2 regions of the Micromonospora sp. NPDC003241 genome follow, and region 2 is predicted to be linked to the other one. Evidence: riboswitches for the same ligand, from Rfam matches in the RefSeq annotation. Region 2 holds a riboswitch; the other holds the start of a gene.
The links. A riboswitch is a leader RNA that binds a small molecule or an ion and turns the genes downstream of it on or off. The one in region 2 is predicted to bind thiamine pyrophosphate.

Region 1: linked by a shared signal. The riboswitch ahead of ACWDVW_RS00475 (thiamine phosphate synthase) and the one ahead of ACWDVW_RS25810 (ECF transporter S component) in region 2 are both predicted to bind thiamine pyrophosphate.

What each region holds. Positions count from the first base shown of each region.
Region 1 covers NZ_JBSFSO010000001.1:102,634-109,097, forward strand. The annotation lists gene ACWDVW_RS00455 (thiamine phosphate synthase) at 1-181, opposite strand, end outside; gene ACWDVW_RS00460 (thiazole synthase) at 241-1,059, opposite strand; gene thiS (sulfur carrier protein ThiS) at 1,065-1,265, opposite strand; gene thiO (glycine oxidase ThiO) at 1,280-2,425, opposite strand; gene ACWDVW_RS00475 (thiamine phosphate synthase) at 2,419-3,045, opposite strand; TPP riboswitch at 3,040-3,149, opposite strand; gene ACWDVW_RS00480 (ThuA domain-containing protein) at 3,541-6,464, shown strand, end outside.
Region 2 covers NZ_JBSFSO010000041.1:40,929-47,392, forward strand. The annotation lists gene ACWDVW_RS25805 (ABC transporter ATP-binding protein) at 1-1,050, opposite strand, end outside; gene ACWDVW_RS25810 (ECF transporter S component) at 1,128-1,718, opposite strand; TPP riboswitch at 1,789-1,894, opposite strand; gene ACWDVW_RS25815 (permease) at 2,094-3,164, shown strand; gene ACWDVW_RS25820 (TIGR03943 family putative permease subunit) at 3,161-3,946, shown strand; gene ACWDVW_RS25825 (alpha/beta fold hydrolase) at 3,957-4,787, shown strand; gene ACWDVW_RS25830 (sugar isomerase domain-containing protein) at 4,958-5,707, shown strand; gene ACWDVW_RS25835 (DUF6328 family protein) at 5,797-6,297, shown strand.

The sequences.
Region 1 (6,464 bases), on a different contig from region 2:
CCTCGGCCAGGATCGGTCGCAGCTCGGCGGCGAGCACCAGGCGCTCGGCACGCGGCAGGTCCTTCTCGCGCAGCACCACGCACCGCACTCCCCCGGCCACCGCCTGCGCCACCGCATCGCACAGGTCCCCCCGCACCGCCCGGCGGTCCGTCAGCAGCACCACACCCGAGACCGGTTGGATCCTGGTGCGAAACGGCCCCTGGAGGGGCGGTCTCGCACCGAGATCGGCGAGGTGGCGGGTCACAGGTCGGGTCGACCGTCGTCGGGGGTGGAGGCGAGCGCGTGGAAGCGACGCGGGATGCGTCCCGCGCCGTACGCGAGGCGGCCCGCCTCGATCGCGTACCGCATCGCGGTGGCCATCGCGACCGGGTCCGCGGCCCGGGTGACGGCGCTGGCCAGCAGCACCGCGTCGCAGCCCAGCTCCATGGCCAGGGCCGCGTCCGAGGCGGTGCCGATGCCCGCGTCCAGGATCACCGGGACCGTCACGTCCTGACGGATCAGCCGGATGTGGTGCGGGTTGTTGACGCCCAGCCCGGAGCCGATCGGCGCGCCGGCCGGCATCACCGCCGCGCAGCCCACGTCGGCCAGCCGTCGGGCCAGCACCGGATCGTCCGACGTGTACGGCAGCACGGTGAACCCGTCGTCGACCAGTTCCTCGGCGGCGCGCAGCAACTCCACCCCGTCGGGCAGCAGCGTGCGCTCGTCGCCGATCACCTCCAGTTTGACCCAGTCGGTGTCGAACGCGTCCCGGGCCAGTCGGGCCACCTTCACCGCCTCACCGGCCGTGTAGCAGCCGGCCGTGTTCGGCAGCAGGCGTACGCCACAGCGGTCCAGCAGGTCGAGCAGGCCACCCGAGCCGACCGCCACGGTGTCCACCCGGCGCAACGCCAGCGTGACCAGCTCGGTGCCGGAGGCGCGGATGGCCTGCTCCAACACGTGCAGGTTGGCGGCTCCGCCGGTGCCGAGGACCAGCCGGGATGAGAACCGGACGCCGCCCAGCTCGAAGCCCTTCGCCCCGGAGTCCGTCTCGGGCCCGTCGATCGACGGTGTGTGGTCCATCCCGCTCACCCGCCCTGGGCGGCGCTGAGCACCTCGACCCGGTCGCCGCCCCGCAGCACCGTCGCCGGCCAGTCGGTACGCGGCACCACCTCGCCGTTGACCGCCACCGCCACGCCGCGCTGCTGCGGGGTCACGTCCCGGACCAGCTCGGCGACCGTGACCTCGTCCGGCACGCTGCGCCCGACACCGTTCACCGTCAACTCCATCAGGACTCCTCCGTTCACTGCGTGGGTCGAGTGGCGTCGCCGACGGCGACGAAGCGTTCGGGGCGGAACGGGCTGCCGATCGCGTCGGGGGAACCGCCGGTCACCAGGTCGGCGATCAGGTCGGCGGTCACCGGGGTGAGCACGATCCCGTGCCGGTGGTGGCCGGTGGCGACCAGCACGTCCGGCCGGCCCGGCAACGGACCCAGGATCGGGGCGTTGTCCGGGGTGCCGGGACGCAGCCCGGCGATCGCCTCCACCAGGTCGTACTCGGCCAACTCCGGCAGCAGGTCGATCGCGGCACGCAGCAGCCGCAGCACCGCACCGGCACCGACCGCCAGGTCGGAGCGCTCCTCGACGGTCGCCCCGACCACCACCTCACCGTCGGCGCGGGGCACCAGATAGACGTGCTCGCCGTCGGCGTACCCCCGGATCACGTGCCGGAAGCCCGGCGGACCGCCGTCGGGCGCGCGCAGCCGCAACACCTGGCCCTTGACCGGGCGGACCGGTAGCCCGGTGAGCGCGGCCGAGCCGCAGCCGGCGGCGACCACGGTCACCCGGGCCCCGACGTCGGCCAGGGTCCGCACCGGCTCGGGGACCAGCGTCGCACCGGCCCGCTCGGCGGCGAGCCGCAGCGCCGGCACCAGCCGGCGCGGGTCGACCTGGTGATCGGTGGCGGCGAGGGCGCCGCCCCGGACCCGGACGGCGAGCGCCGGCTCACGGTCGCGAAGCTGCGAGGGGCGCAGCGGCGTCACCGGCAACCCCAGTTCCTGCTGGTACGCCCAGAGTCGACGCGCCTCGGCGAGGTCGTCTGCGGTCAGCCCGACCATCAACGTGCCCTCGGTGCGGTAGCCGATGTCGGCGCCGGTCGCCTCGCTCAGCTCGGCGGCGAACGCCGGCCAGCGGGCGGCCGACTCGGTGAGCAGGGCGGTCAGCTCGTGCTCACCGAAGTACGCCTCGGCCACCGGCGCGAGCATCCCGGCGGCGACGTGCGAGGCACCCGAGCCCGGCGCGGGATCGTGCACGACCACCCGCAGTCCGCGCGCCGCGCAACGCCAGGCGATCGCCAGCCCGATCGGGCCCCCACCGGCCACCGCAAGGTCGGGGGGAAGGAAGGGCCCCCTGTTAACGCCTCCGGTATAGGAAGGGCCCCCTGCTAACACGTCAACGCCCCGATCAGCTCGCCCGCGACGCGGCCGGGATCGGCGGCGGCGGAGAGCGCACCGACCACCGCCACCCCGTACGCCCCGGCGGCGCGCAGCGCGGGCACGTCCGCCACCGTCACCCCGCCGATGGCGTACACCGGCACGGTGACCGCCTCGGCCACGGCCCGCAGCCCGGAGACGCCGATCGCCGGCGGCAACCCGTCCTTGGTGGTGGTGGCCCGGCACGGACCGACGCCCAGATAGCTCGCGCCGGCACCGACCGCCTCGGCTGCCGTCGCCGGTTCGCGGGCGGTGGCGCCCAGCACGGCGGCCGGGCCGAGCACCTGCCGCGCCGCCGCGACCGGCAGGTCGTCCGCACCCACGTGGCCACCGGCCGCGCCGGTGGCCAACGCCACGTGCAGCCGGTCGTTGACCAGGCAGTCGACCGCGTACGGCGCGCAGAGGGCGAGCACCCGTCGGGTCAGGTCGTACGCCTCGCGGTCGGTGGCGGAGTCCTCCACCCGCACCTGCACCAGCAGTTCGGTACGCGCCACCGGGAGTACGGCCCGGAGCACGGCGAGCGGATCCCGCCCGGGCCGGGTGTCGGTGATCAGATGCAGTCGTCCCAGGGACGGCACGGCAACTCTCCTCCCTGCGCCGGCATTACCCGGATCAGGTTCGACGGTCGGGGGCTCACAGCCCCCCTCTCAGCCCGGTCGACCGGGCTCCCGTGGGTCACTTGCGTGGCCACCGTACGACAGATCCGCTGACCTGCCAAGGTGCGTCCCGCAGGGACGACGGCTCTGCCGCTGGTGTTAGCAGGGGTCCCTTCCTATACCGCAGGCGTCAGCAGGGGACCCCTCCTTTCATCGGTGGAACGCGTACTTCGTACATATAAACGGTAATTACAGCCCACCGATACCGAAACGTTACCCATCGAAACCTTGCCATGGATCGATTCAGCGGAATTAATTTGTTCAGCGATTCGACATAATGCCGCAACGGAAGCCCTGGCACGGCCCTCCGGCTGCGGCTCCATCAGGGACGGTCTTCGGCGAGCCGGCCCCCGCGACCCCTGTCCGGCAAGGATCAAGGAGACCGGAGTGTTCCGACCACGCCGTATGCGCGTGCCCATGACCGCCACCCTTCTCACCCTCGGACTGGCCGCGACCACGCTCGCCGGTGCACCCGCCGCCCAGGCCGCCCCCGCCCGGACCGTCCCGGTCGCCCAGGCACCGGCCCCGCAGGCCGACGCCGACCCGTTCTCGGTGCTGGTCTTCTCCAAGACCGCAGGCTTCCGGCACGGTTCGATCCCGAGCGGCATCGCCGCCATCCAGCAGCTCGGCGCGGAACACGGTTTCACCGTCGACGCCACCGAGGACAGCACCGCCTTCACCGACCAGAACCTCGCCGGATACCAGGCCGTGATCTGGCTCTCCACCACCGGTGACGTGCTCAACGCCGACCAACAGGCGGCGTTCGAGCGCTACATCCGGGCCGGTGGCGGGTACGCCGGCATCCACGCCGCCTCCGACACCGAGTACGACTGGGAGTGGTACGGCGGTCTGGTCGGGGCGTACTTCAACAGCCACCCGGCCAACCAGCAGGCCACGGTCAAGGTGGAGGACCCGGCGCACCCGTCCACGGCGGATCTGCCGGATCGCTGGTCCCGGTTCGACGAGTGGTACAACTACCGCACCAACCCGCGCGGCAAGGTGCACGTGCTGGCCACGCTGGACGAGACCAGCTACTCCCCCGGTTCCGGCGCGATGGGTCACGACCACCCGATCGCCTGGTGCCAGGACTACGACGGCGGCCGGGCCTGGTACACCGGTGGCGGCCACACCAACGAGTCGTACGCGGAGCCGCAGTTCCTCGGCCACCTGCTCGGCGGCATCCGGACCGCGGCCGGGGTGCAGGACGCCGAATGTGGCGCCTCGTTGACCGCCAGCTTCGAGAAGGTGACGCTGGACAGCAACACCAGCAACCCGATGGAGCTGGACGTGGCCTCGGACGGCCGGGTCTTCTACATCGAGCGCGACGGCCGGGTACAGATCGTCAAGCCGGACACCGGCAACACGGTCACCGCCATCGACCTCGACGTCTTCACCGGCAACGAGGACGGGCTGATCGGCATCCGCCTCGACCCAGACTTCGCCACCAACAACTGGGTCTACCTCTACTACGCGCCGAACGACGGGGTGGCGCGTAACGTGCTGTCCCGGTTCACGGTAAGCGGTGACGCGATCGACGCGGCCTCCGAGAAGGTCGTCCTCCAGGTCGACACCCAGCGCAACACCTGCTGCCACGCGGGCGGCACCATGACGTTCGACTCGGCCGGCAACCTCTACCTGGCCACCGGGGACAACACCAACCCGTTCCAGTCGGACGCGTACACGCCGATCGACGAGCGGCCGGGCCGCGCCGACTACGACGCGCAGCGCACCTCCGGCAACACCAACGACCTGCGCGGCAAGGTCCTGCGGATCCACCCGGAGGACGACGGGACGTACACCATCCCGGAGGGCAACCTGTTCCCGCCGGGCACCGAGAAGACCCGGCCGGAGATCTACGGCATGGGCTTCCGCAACCCGTTCCGGATCGGCATCGACCCGGCCACCGACACCCTCTACGTCGCCGACTACGGTCCGGACGCCGCTTCGGCCAACCCGAACCGTGGCCCGGCCGGTCTGGTCGAGTGGAACATCGTGGCCGAGGCCGGCAACTACGGCTGGCCGTACTGCCACGGCGGGAACCAGGCGTACAACGACTACCAGTTCCCGTCCGGCCCGAGCGGGCCGAAGTTCGACTGCGCCGCCGTGGTCAACAACTCGCCGAACAACACCGGCCTGACCAACCTGCCGCCGGCCATCGCGGCCACCGTCGACTACGGCTACGCGGGTGACCCCCGGTTCCCGGAGATCGGTGGCGGCGGCGCGCCGATGGGCGGCCCGGTCTACCGGTACGACGCCGACCTCGACTCGGACCGCAAGTGGCCGGCGTACTACGACGGCAAGGCGCTGCTCGGCGAGTGGAACCAGTCCAAGATGTACACGATGCAGGTCAGCGCCGACGGGCGGGAACTGGTCGACATCAACCAGTTGCTCACCGGGATGACCTTCATCCGGCCGATGGACTTCGAGTTCGGCCCCGACGGCGCGATGTACCTGATCGAGTGGGGCAGCGGCTTCGGCGGCAACAACGACAACTCCGGCGTCTACCGGATCGACTACATCGCCGGTGACCGGGCCCCGATCGCGGTGGCCTCCGCCGAGCCGACCTCCGGTCCGGCGCCGCTGACGGTCGAGTTCTCCAGTGCCGGGTCACGTGACCCGGACGGCGGCGTGCTGACGTACTCCTGGGCGTTCGGCGACGGCGGCACCTCCACCGAGGCGAACCCCACACACACGTACGCCGAGGCCGGCAACTACACCGCCCAGCTCACCGTGACCAACCCCAACGGCCGTACGGCGGTGGCGAACGTCCCGGTGACCGTGGGCAACACCGCGCCGACGGTGGAGATCGAGTTCCCGCCCAACGGTGGCTTCTTCAACTGGGGCGACCAGGTCAAGTACTCGATCACCGTGACCGACCCGGAGGACGGCGAGATCGACTGCGCCGACGTGCAGCTCCAGGTGCTGCTCGGGCACGACGAGCACGCGCACCCGCTGGAGCAGCACACCGGATGCACTGGCACGGTGCAGACCCAGCTCGCCGCCGGGCACGGCGCCGAGGCGGACGTCTTCACCGTCCTGGAGGCGACCTACACCGACAAGGGTGGCTCCGGCGGCGCCAGCCCGCTGACCGGCCGGATCATCGAGATCCTCCAGCCGAAGCGCAAGCAGGCCGAGTACTTCAGCGACACCGGCCGCACCGCGGACGGCACCGGCGGTGGTGAGCCCGGCGTGCAGCGGGAGACCACCGGCGACACCGCGGGCGGCGGCGAGAACATCAGCTTCATCGAGGACGGCGACTGGTGGTCGGTGGACCCGGCCGACCTGACCGAGATCGACCAGATCCGGTTCCGCGCTTCCTCGGGCGTTCAGGGCGGTGTGAT
Region 2 (6,464 bases):
GACGAACTGGTGCTCCGGGTCCTGGAACACCGAGCCGATCCGGCGGGCCAGCGCGGGTGCCCGCCAGCGGTGCGGTGGTGTGCGGGCGTCGGCGCCGGCCAGGTCGACGCCGGCCACCAGTCGCCCGGTGCCCGGCTTGAGCAGCCCGCCGAGCAGCACCGCGAGGGTGGACTTGCCGGCGCCGTTGGGGCCGAGCACGGCGACTGCCGCACCGGCGCGTACCGCCAGGTCGGTCGCGGCCAGCCGGGGTGGTTGGCCGAGCCGGTCGGCGGTGAGCAACACCTCGCCGGGGCCGGTGGTGGCCCGGCGGGTCGGGATCCGGCGGCCGGGCACCCAGACGCCGTCGGCGGCGAGGGCGTCGCCGTGCGTGGCGAAGACGGTCTCCGGTGGGCCGTCGACGCGGACGCCGCCACCAGCGTCGAGCACCACCACCCGGTCGACCAGCGGCAGGGCGTCGGCCACCCGGTGCTCTACCAGGATCAGGGTGGTGTCGTCGTCGACCGCGCGGCCCACCGCGGCGCGGACCAGGTCGGCCCCGGCCGGGTCGAGGTTGGCGGTGGGCTCGTCGAGCAGCAGCAGGTCGGGGCGGAGCGCGAGCACTCCGGCCAGGGCGAGCCGCTGCTGTTCGCCGCCGGAGAGCGCCGCGGTGGGGCGGTCCCGGGGGTACGGGAAGCCGACCCGACGCAGCGCCTCGTCCACCCGGGGCCAGATCTGCCCGGCGGGTACGCCCCGGTTCTCCAGCCCGAACGCGACGTCGTCGCCGCTGCGGGCCATGACGAGCTGGGACTGCGGATCCTGGAAGACGATGCCGACCCGCTCGCGGGTCTCGGCCGGTGGCCGGCCGTCGATCTCGATGGTGCCCTCCTGCTCACCGGAGTCCTCCGGCAGCAGCCCGGCCAGCGCGGCGAGCAGGGTGCTCTTGCCCGCGCCGGAGGGCCCGAGCAGCAGTACCCGTTCGCCTCGGCGTACCCGCAGGTCCACGCCGCGTACCGCCCAGGCGCGCCGCCCGGCGTGGCGCCAGCCGAAGCCGCGCAGCCGCACCTCGCCCACCTGCTACCCCCGCTCCTCGTCCCCGACCCGTCGGTGGCCCGGTGGAGCCGGCCGGACCGGCTCCACCGGGCGGGGGGTCAGACCAGGTTCCGTTCGCGGCCGGCGGGGAAGCGGTCCAGGACGCCGGTGCCGGCGAGCGCCTTGGTGAGCGCGTAGCCGCCGGCACCGGCGACCACGGTGGCACTGAGCACGGTGAGCAGGGCGTACGGGATGCGGTAGGTGCCCAGCTCGTACGCGGCGTTCCAGGCGAAGAAGTCGAACAGGGCGGCGCCGAGACCGGTCAGCGCACCGGCGAGCAGCGCGGTGGGCAGCCGGAACGAGCGGTACCGGAAGGCGGCGAAGGCCAGTTCCGCGCCGAGGCCCTGGAGCAGGCCCTGGACGATGGTGACGCCGCCCCACTCGGAGCCCAGCAGCGCGGAGACGGTCGCCGCGACGGCCTCGCAGAACAGCGCGGCACCCGGCTTACGGATGATCAACCCGCCGAGTACCGCCGGCACCAGCCAGACGCCGTACATGACGGCCTGGCTGGCCGGGAAGAAGGCGAAGGCCGGGTCGACCGCCCGCCAGAGCAGGCCCCAGGCCCAGAAGATGACACCGAAGCCGACGGCGATCACCGCGGCCACGACGATGTCGACGGTGCGCCATCGAGTGGTGGTCGGTTGGCTCATGAGTGCTCCCAGTCCAGTGTCGAACCAGGCAAGACGCACCGCCGCGTCCGGCGTGGCCGGGCCGTGGCGGGCTGGAGGTGGACCGAACTCCCTGCGCTGGCATTACCCAGATCAGGTACGGAGGGTCTGCGGGCGGACCCGCACTCTCAGCGCTGTGCGCTCCCCTGTCGGAGGTGGTGTTGTCCCGCCGACGCTAACACCTTCGAAGATCGACGGACAATGTGATCTACGCAGGTCATGCCCGGTGCCGACGACGGGCGTTCCGGCAGTGGTCGGCGCGCGCCGGAACCCGCCCGGTTTCGTGACATCCATCGACGTCATCGGCTCCGGACGGTAATCTCAGGCCGCCGATCCACTTGGCCGAGAGGCGACAGGGTGAGCACAGACACGGACCATGCCGCGCCGGCCGGTGAACCGGAGGGTCGTCCGACGGGCGTGGCCACCGAGGAGCGCCCGGCCCGACCGGGCGGCGGCGAACCGCCCCGGCGCTGGCTCGGTGACCGGATCGGCTCGGTGGAGATCCTGGCGGGCCTGCTGGTCCTGCTGATCATCTTTCGTGACCCGCTGGCCGGGGCGCTGGACGATCCCCGCATCCAGACGTGGACCACGGTGTTCGTCTCGATCATGGTGCAGGCGGTGCCGTTCCTGGTCTTCGGCATCCTCCTCTCCGCCGTGATCGCGGTCTTCGTACCCCGGTCGTTCTGGGCCAGGGCGCTGCCCCGGCACCCGGCGCTGGCGGTGCCGGCGGCCAGTGCGGCCGGGGTGGTACTGCCGGGCTGCGAGTGCGGATCGGTGCCGATCGCGGGGTCGCTGATCCGTCGGGGCGTCACCCCGGCGGCGGCGCTGGCGTTCCTGCTGGCCGCACCGGCGGTCAACCCGATCGTGCTGGTCGCCACCGCCGTCGCCTTCCCCAACAATCCCGAGATGGTCCTCGCCCGGGGGGTCGCCAGCCTGGTCGTGGCAATGATCATGGGCTGGCTCTGGCTGCGACTCGGTCGGACCGAGTGGATCAAGATGCCGCGCCGCCCGGAGTTGGACGACCCCCGGCGGAGCCGGGCCTTCTGGGCCGCCGTCCGGCACGACGTCACCCACGCCGGTGGCTTCCTGGTGCTCGGTGCGATGGCCGCCGCCAGCATCAACGTGCTGGTGCCGGAGCGCTGGCTCCAGACCCTGGCCGACAACGCCTGGCTGTCGATCCTGGCGCTGGCGCTGCTCGCCGTCCTGCTCTCGCTCTGTTCCGAAGCGGACGCCTTCGTGGCGGCCTCGCTGTCGCAGTTCTCCCTCACGTCCCGACTGGTCTTCCTGGTGGTGGGGCCGATGGTCGACCTCAAGCTGATCTCGATGCAGGCCGGTGTCTTCGGCCGGCGGTTCGCCTTCCGGTTCGCGCCGGCCACGTTCGCGGTCGCCCTGCTGGTGGCCACCGGAGTCGGGATGGTGCTGCTGTGAACCGACAGGCACAGGCGGTGATCCTGCTGCTGCTCGGCGGGGCGGTGATCCGGGCCAGCGTCACCGACCTCTATCTGCGCTACGTCAAGGAGGGACTGCGTCCCTTCCTGATCGCCGCCGGGCTGCTGCTGGTGGTCGCCGCGGTGATGACCCTCTGGTACGAACTGCGGCCCTCCGTGCCCCGCGCGACGGCCCCGACCGGCGGCGGCTCCACCGGCCCGGTGAGCGGTGCCGCCCCGGTGACGGCCGACCACGACGAGCACGACGACCACGGTCACGGCCACCACGAACCCCGGATCGGTTGGCTGCTCATCCTGCCCGTGCTCGGACTGCTGCTGGTGGCCCCGCCGGCCCTCGGGTCGTACGCGGCGGGGCAGGCCGGCACCGCGCTGAACGCCCCTCGGGAGTCCGACTACCCGCCGCTGCCCGAGGGCGATCCGGTGCAGGTGAGCGTGCTCGACTACGCCTCCCGGGCGCTGTTCGACCGGGGCGCCTCGATCGGTGACCGGCGGGTGGTCCTCACCGGGTTCCTGGCCACCGGCACCGGTGGCGAGCCGATCCTGGCCCGGATGGTGCTGTCCTGCTGCGCCGCCGACGGGCGGCCGATCAAACTCGGGCTCACCGGTGACGTGCCGGTCGGGCTGCCCAACGACAGTTGGGTCGAGGTGGTCGGTCGGTACAGCGACCGGATCGGTCGGGACCCGGTCAACGACGCCGAGATCCCGTACCTGGAGATCGAGTCGTGGCGGCAGGTGCCGGTGCCCAAGCGCCAGTACGAGTAGCGTTCCGGGCATGCACGTCGACGCCCGAGGTCTGCGGTTCGAGATCCACCCCGGTGGCCCCGAGTCGGGTGAGCCGGTGCTGCTGCTGCACGGCTTTCCGCAGAACTCCGGCGAGTGGGACGCGGTGGCGCCCGTCCTGCACGGGGCGGGCCTGCGCACGTACGCGCTGGACCAGCGGGGCTACTCGCCGCAGGCGCGGCCGAGCGAGGTGGCGGCGTACCGGCTGGGGGAGTTGGTCGCCGACGCGGTGGCGGTGCTCGACGCGCTCGGCGTGACGCGGGCGCACGTGGTCGGCCACGACTGGGGCGCCATCGTCGCCTGGGCGCTCGCCGCCGGCCACCCCGACCGGGTGCGTACGCTCACCGCGGTCTCCGTGCCGCACCCGGCCGCCATGGCGCACGCGCTGGCCAACGACCCGCAGCAGAAGGCGCGCTCGGCGTACATGCTGCTGTTCCGGAAGGCGGGCGTGGCGGAGAAGACGCTGCTGGCCCTCGACGCGCTCGGGTTGCGGCGGCTGTTGCGCGACGTCGGCGACGACGCTCGGGTCGCCGCGTACGCCGATCCGCTGCGCGAGCCGGGCGCGCTCACCGCGGCGCTGAACTGGTATCGGGCGATGTCCCGCTCCGAGCTGGCGGCGGTCGGCCCGGTGTCGGTGCCGACCACCTTCGTCTGGAGCGATCGCGACGTCGCCATCGGACGGACCGCTGCGCAAGCCTGCGCCGCACACGTGAGCGGCGACTACCGCCTCGTCGAGCTGTCCGGCGTCAGCCACTGGATCCCGGACGAGGCGCCGACGCCGCTGGCCGAGGCGATCCTGTTCCGCGCCCGCCCGACCGCCTGAGCGCCGACGCCCACCTGCCGGCGTCGCAGCGGGAGCGCCTCGTCGACCCGGGACCGCCCGTCCGCCCGTCCGTCGGACCGGCTGGCGGACCGGCCGGACGGCTGTACGGGCCGTGCGGGAAGCTGGGTGGGGTCGTCGGCGGCGGCGATCCGAGGGAGGCGGGAGAGCGCATGACGGTGAGTGCCGAGGGCTACCTGGCCGAGGTGACCGCGACGATGACCCGGGTGGCGGCCAGCCAGCGGGAGCAGGTGGGCCGGGCGGCCGACCTGATCGCCGAGGCGATCCGCGCCGACGGGGTGGTGCACGCCTTCGGCACCGGTCACTCGGAGGCCCTGGCGATGGAGATCGCCGGCCGGGCCGGCGGGTTGGTGCCGACCAACCGGATCGCCCTGCGGGACCTGGTGCTGCACGGTGGGGAGCCAGCCGACGTGCTGGGCCCGAAACTGGAGCGGGACCCGTCGGTCGCGCGCCGCCTCTACGACCTCGCCCCGACCGGCCCGCGTGACGTCTTCGTGCTCGCCTCGAACTCGGGAGTGAACGGGGCGATGGTGGAGTTCGCCTCGCTGGTCGTCGCGCGGGGTCATCCGCTGGTGGCGATCACCTCCGCACAGCACTCGGCCCGGATGGAGTCCCGGCACCCGTCCGGGCGCAAGCTCGCCGACTTCGCCGACGTGGTGCTGGACAACGGCGCCCCGTACGGGGACGCGACCCTGCCGCTGCCGTCCGGCGGTGCGGTGGGCGCGGTCTCCTCGATCACGGCGGCGTTGCTGGCCCAGCAGATCGTGGTCGAGGTGGTGGCCCGGCTGCTGGCCGCCGACGAGCAGCCGCCGGTCTACCTGTCGGCCAACATCGCCGGTGGCGACGCGCACAACGACGCGCTGGAAGCCCGTTACGCAGAGCGGATCCGGCGCGGTTCCTGAGTCGGTTTCGGGTGGTGCGCGGCGGGGCATCTGCGTTCCGCCGGTCGGGGGTTCCGACCGGGTGGAGCGTGTTCCCTCGGAGGTTCGCGGTGTCCAAGGAGACCGAGAAGCAGCGCTGGCAGCGGAACTTCGCTGACCTGCTTCAGGAGTTGCGGGTCGCGCAGACCGGCGTACAGATCCTCTTCGCCTTCCTGCTCACCCTGCCGTTCAGTAACGGCTTCACGCGTACCACAGAATTCCAGCGCGACGTCTACGTCGTCGCGCTGATCGCGGCGGCCGGCGCCACCGCGATGATCATCTCGCCGGTGGCCTTCCACCGGGCGCTGTTCCGTCAGGGCCGCAAACCGGAGCTGGTGCAGTTCGCCCACAAGATGGCCAGCGCCGGTCTCGCCTTCATGCTGGTCGCGATGGTCAGCTCGGTACTGCTGATCACCGACTTCGTGCTCGCCCGCCCGATCGCCTTCCTGCTCAGTGCGGTCACCGGCCTGTGGTTCCTCACGTTCTGGATGATCCTGCCGTTCAGCCGCCGCAACTGGGGTGACGACGACATCGACGACGAGGAGGACCCGAGCGGGCTCTCCCCGGGCTGAACGGTCGGGGCTGAACGGTCGGGGCGGGACGGGAGCCGGCTCCGCGAGGGGCCGGTCCGGCGATGGATAACCGTGACTACCGCTGGGTAACACCACGTGGGTAGCCTGCCGAGCAGGCGGAACAGTCCGAATGCCGGATCCAGCTCCCGGGGGTTGCCGTGGCCGTC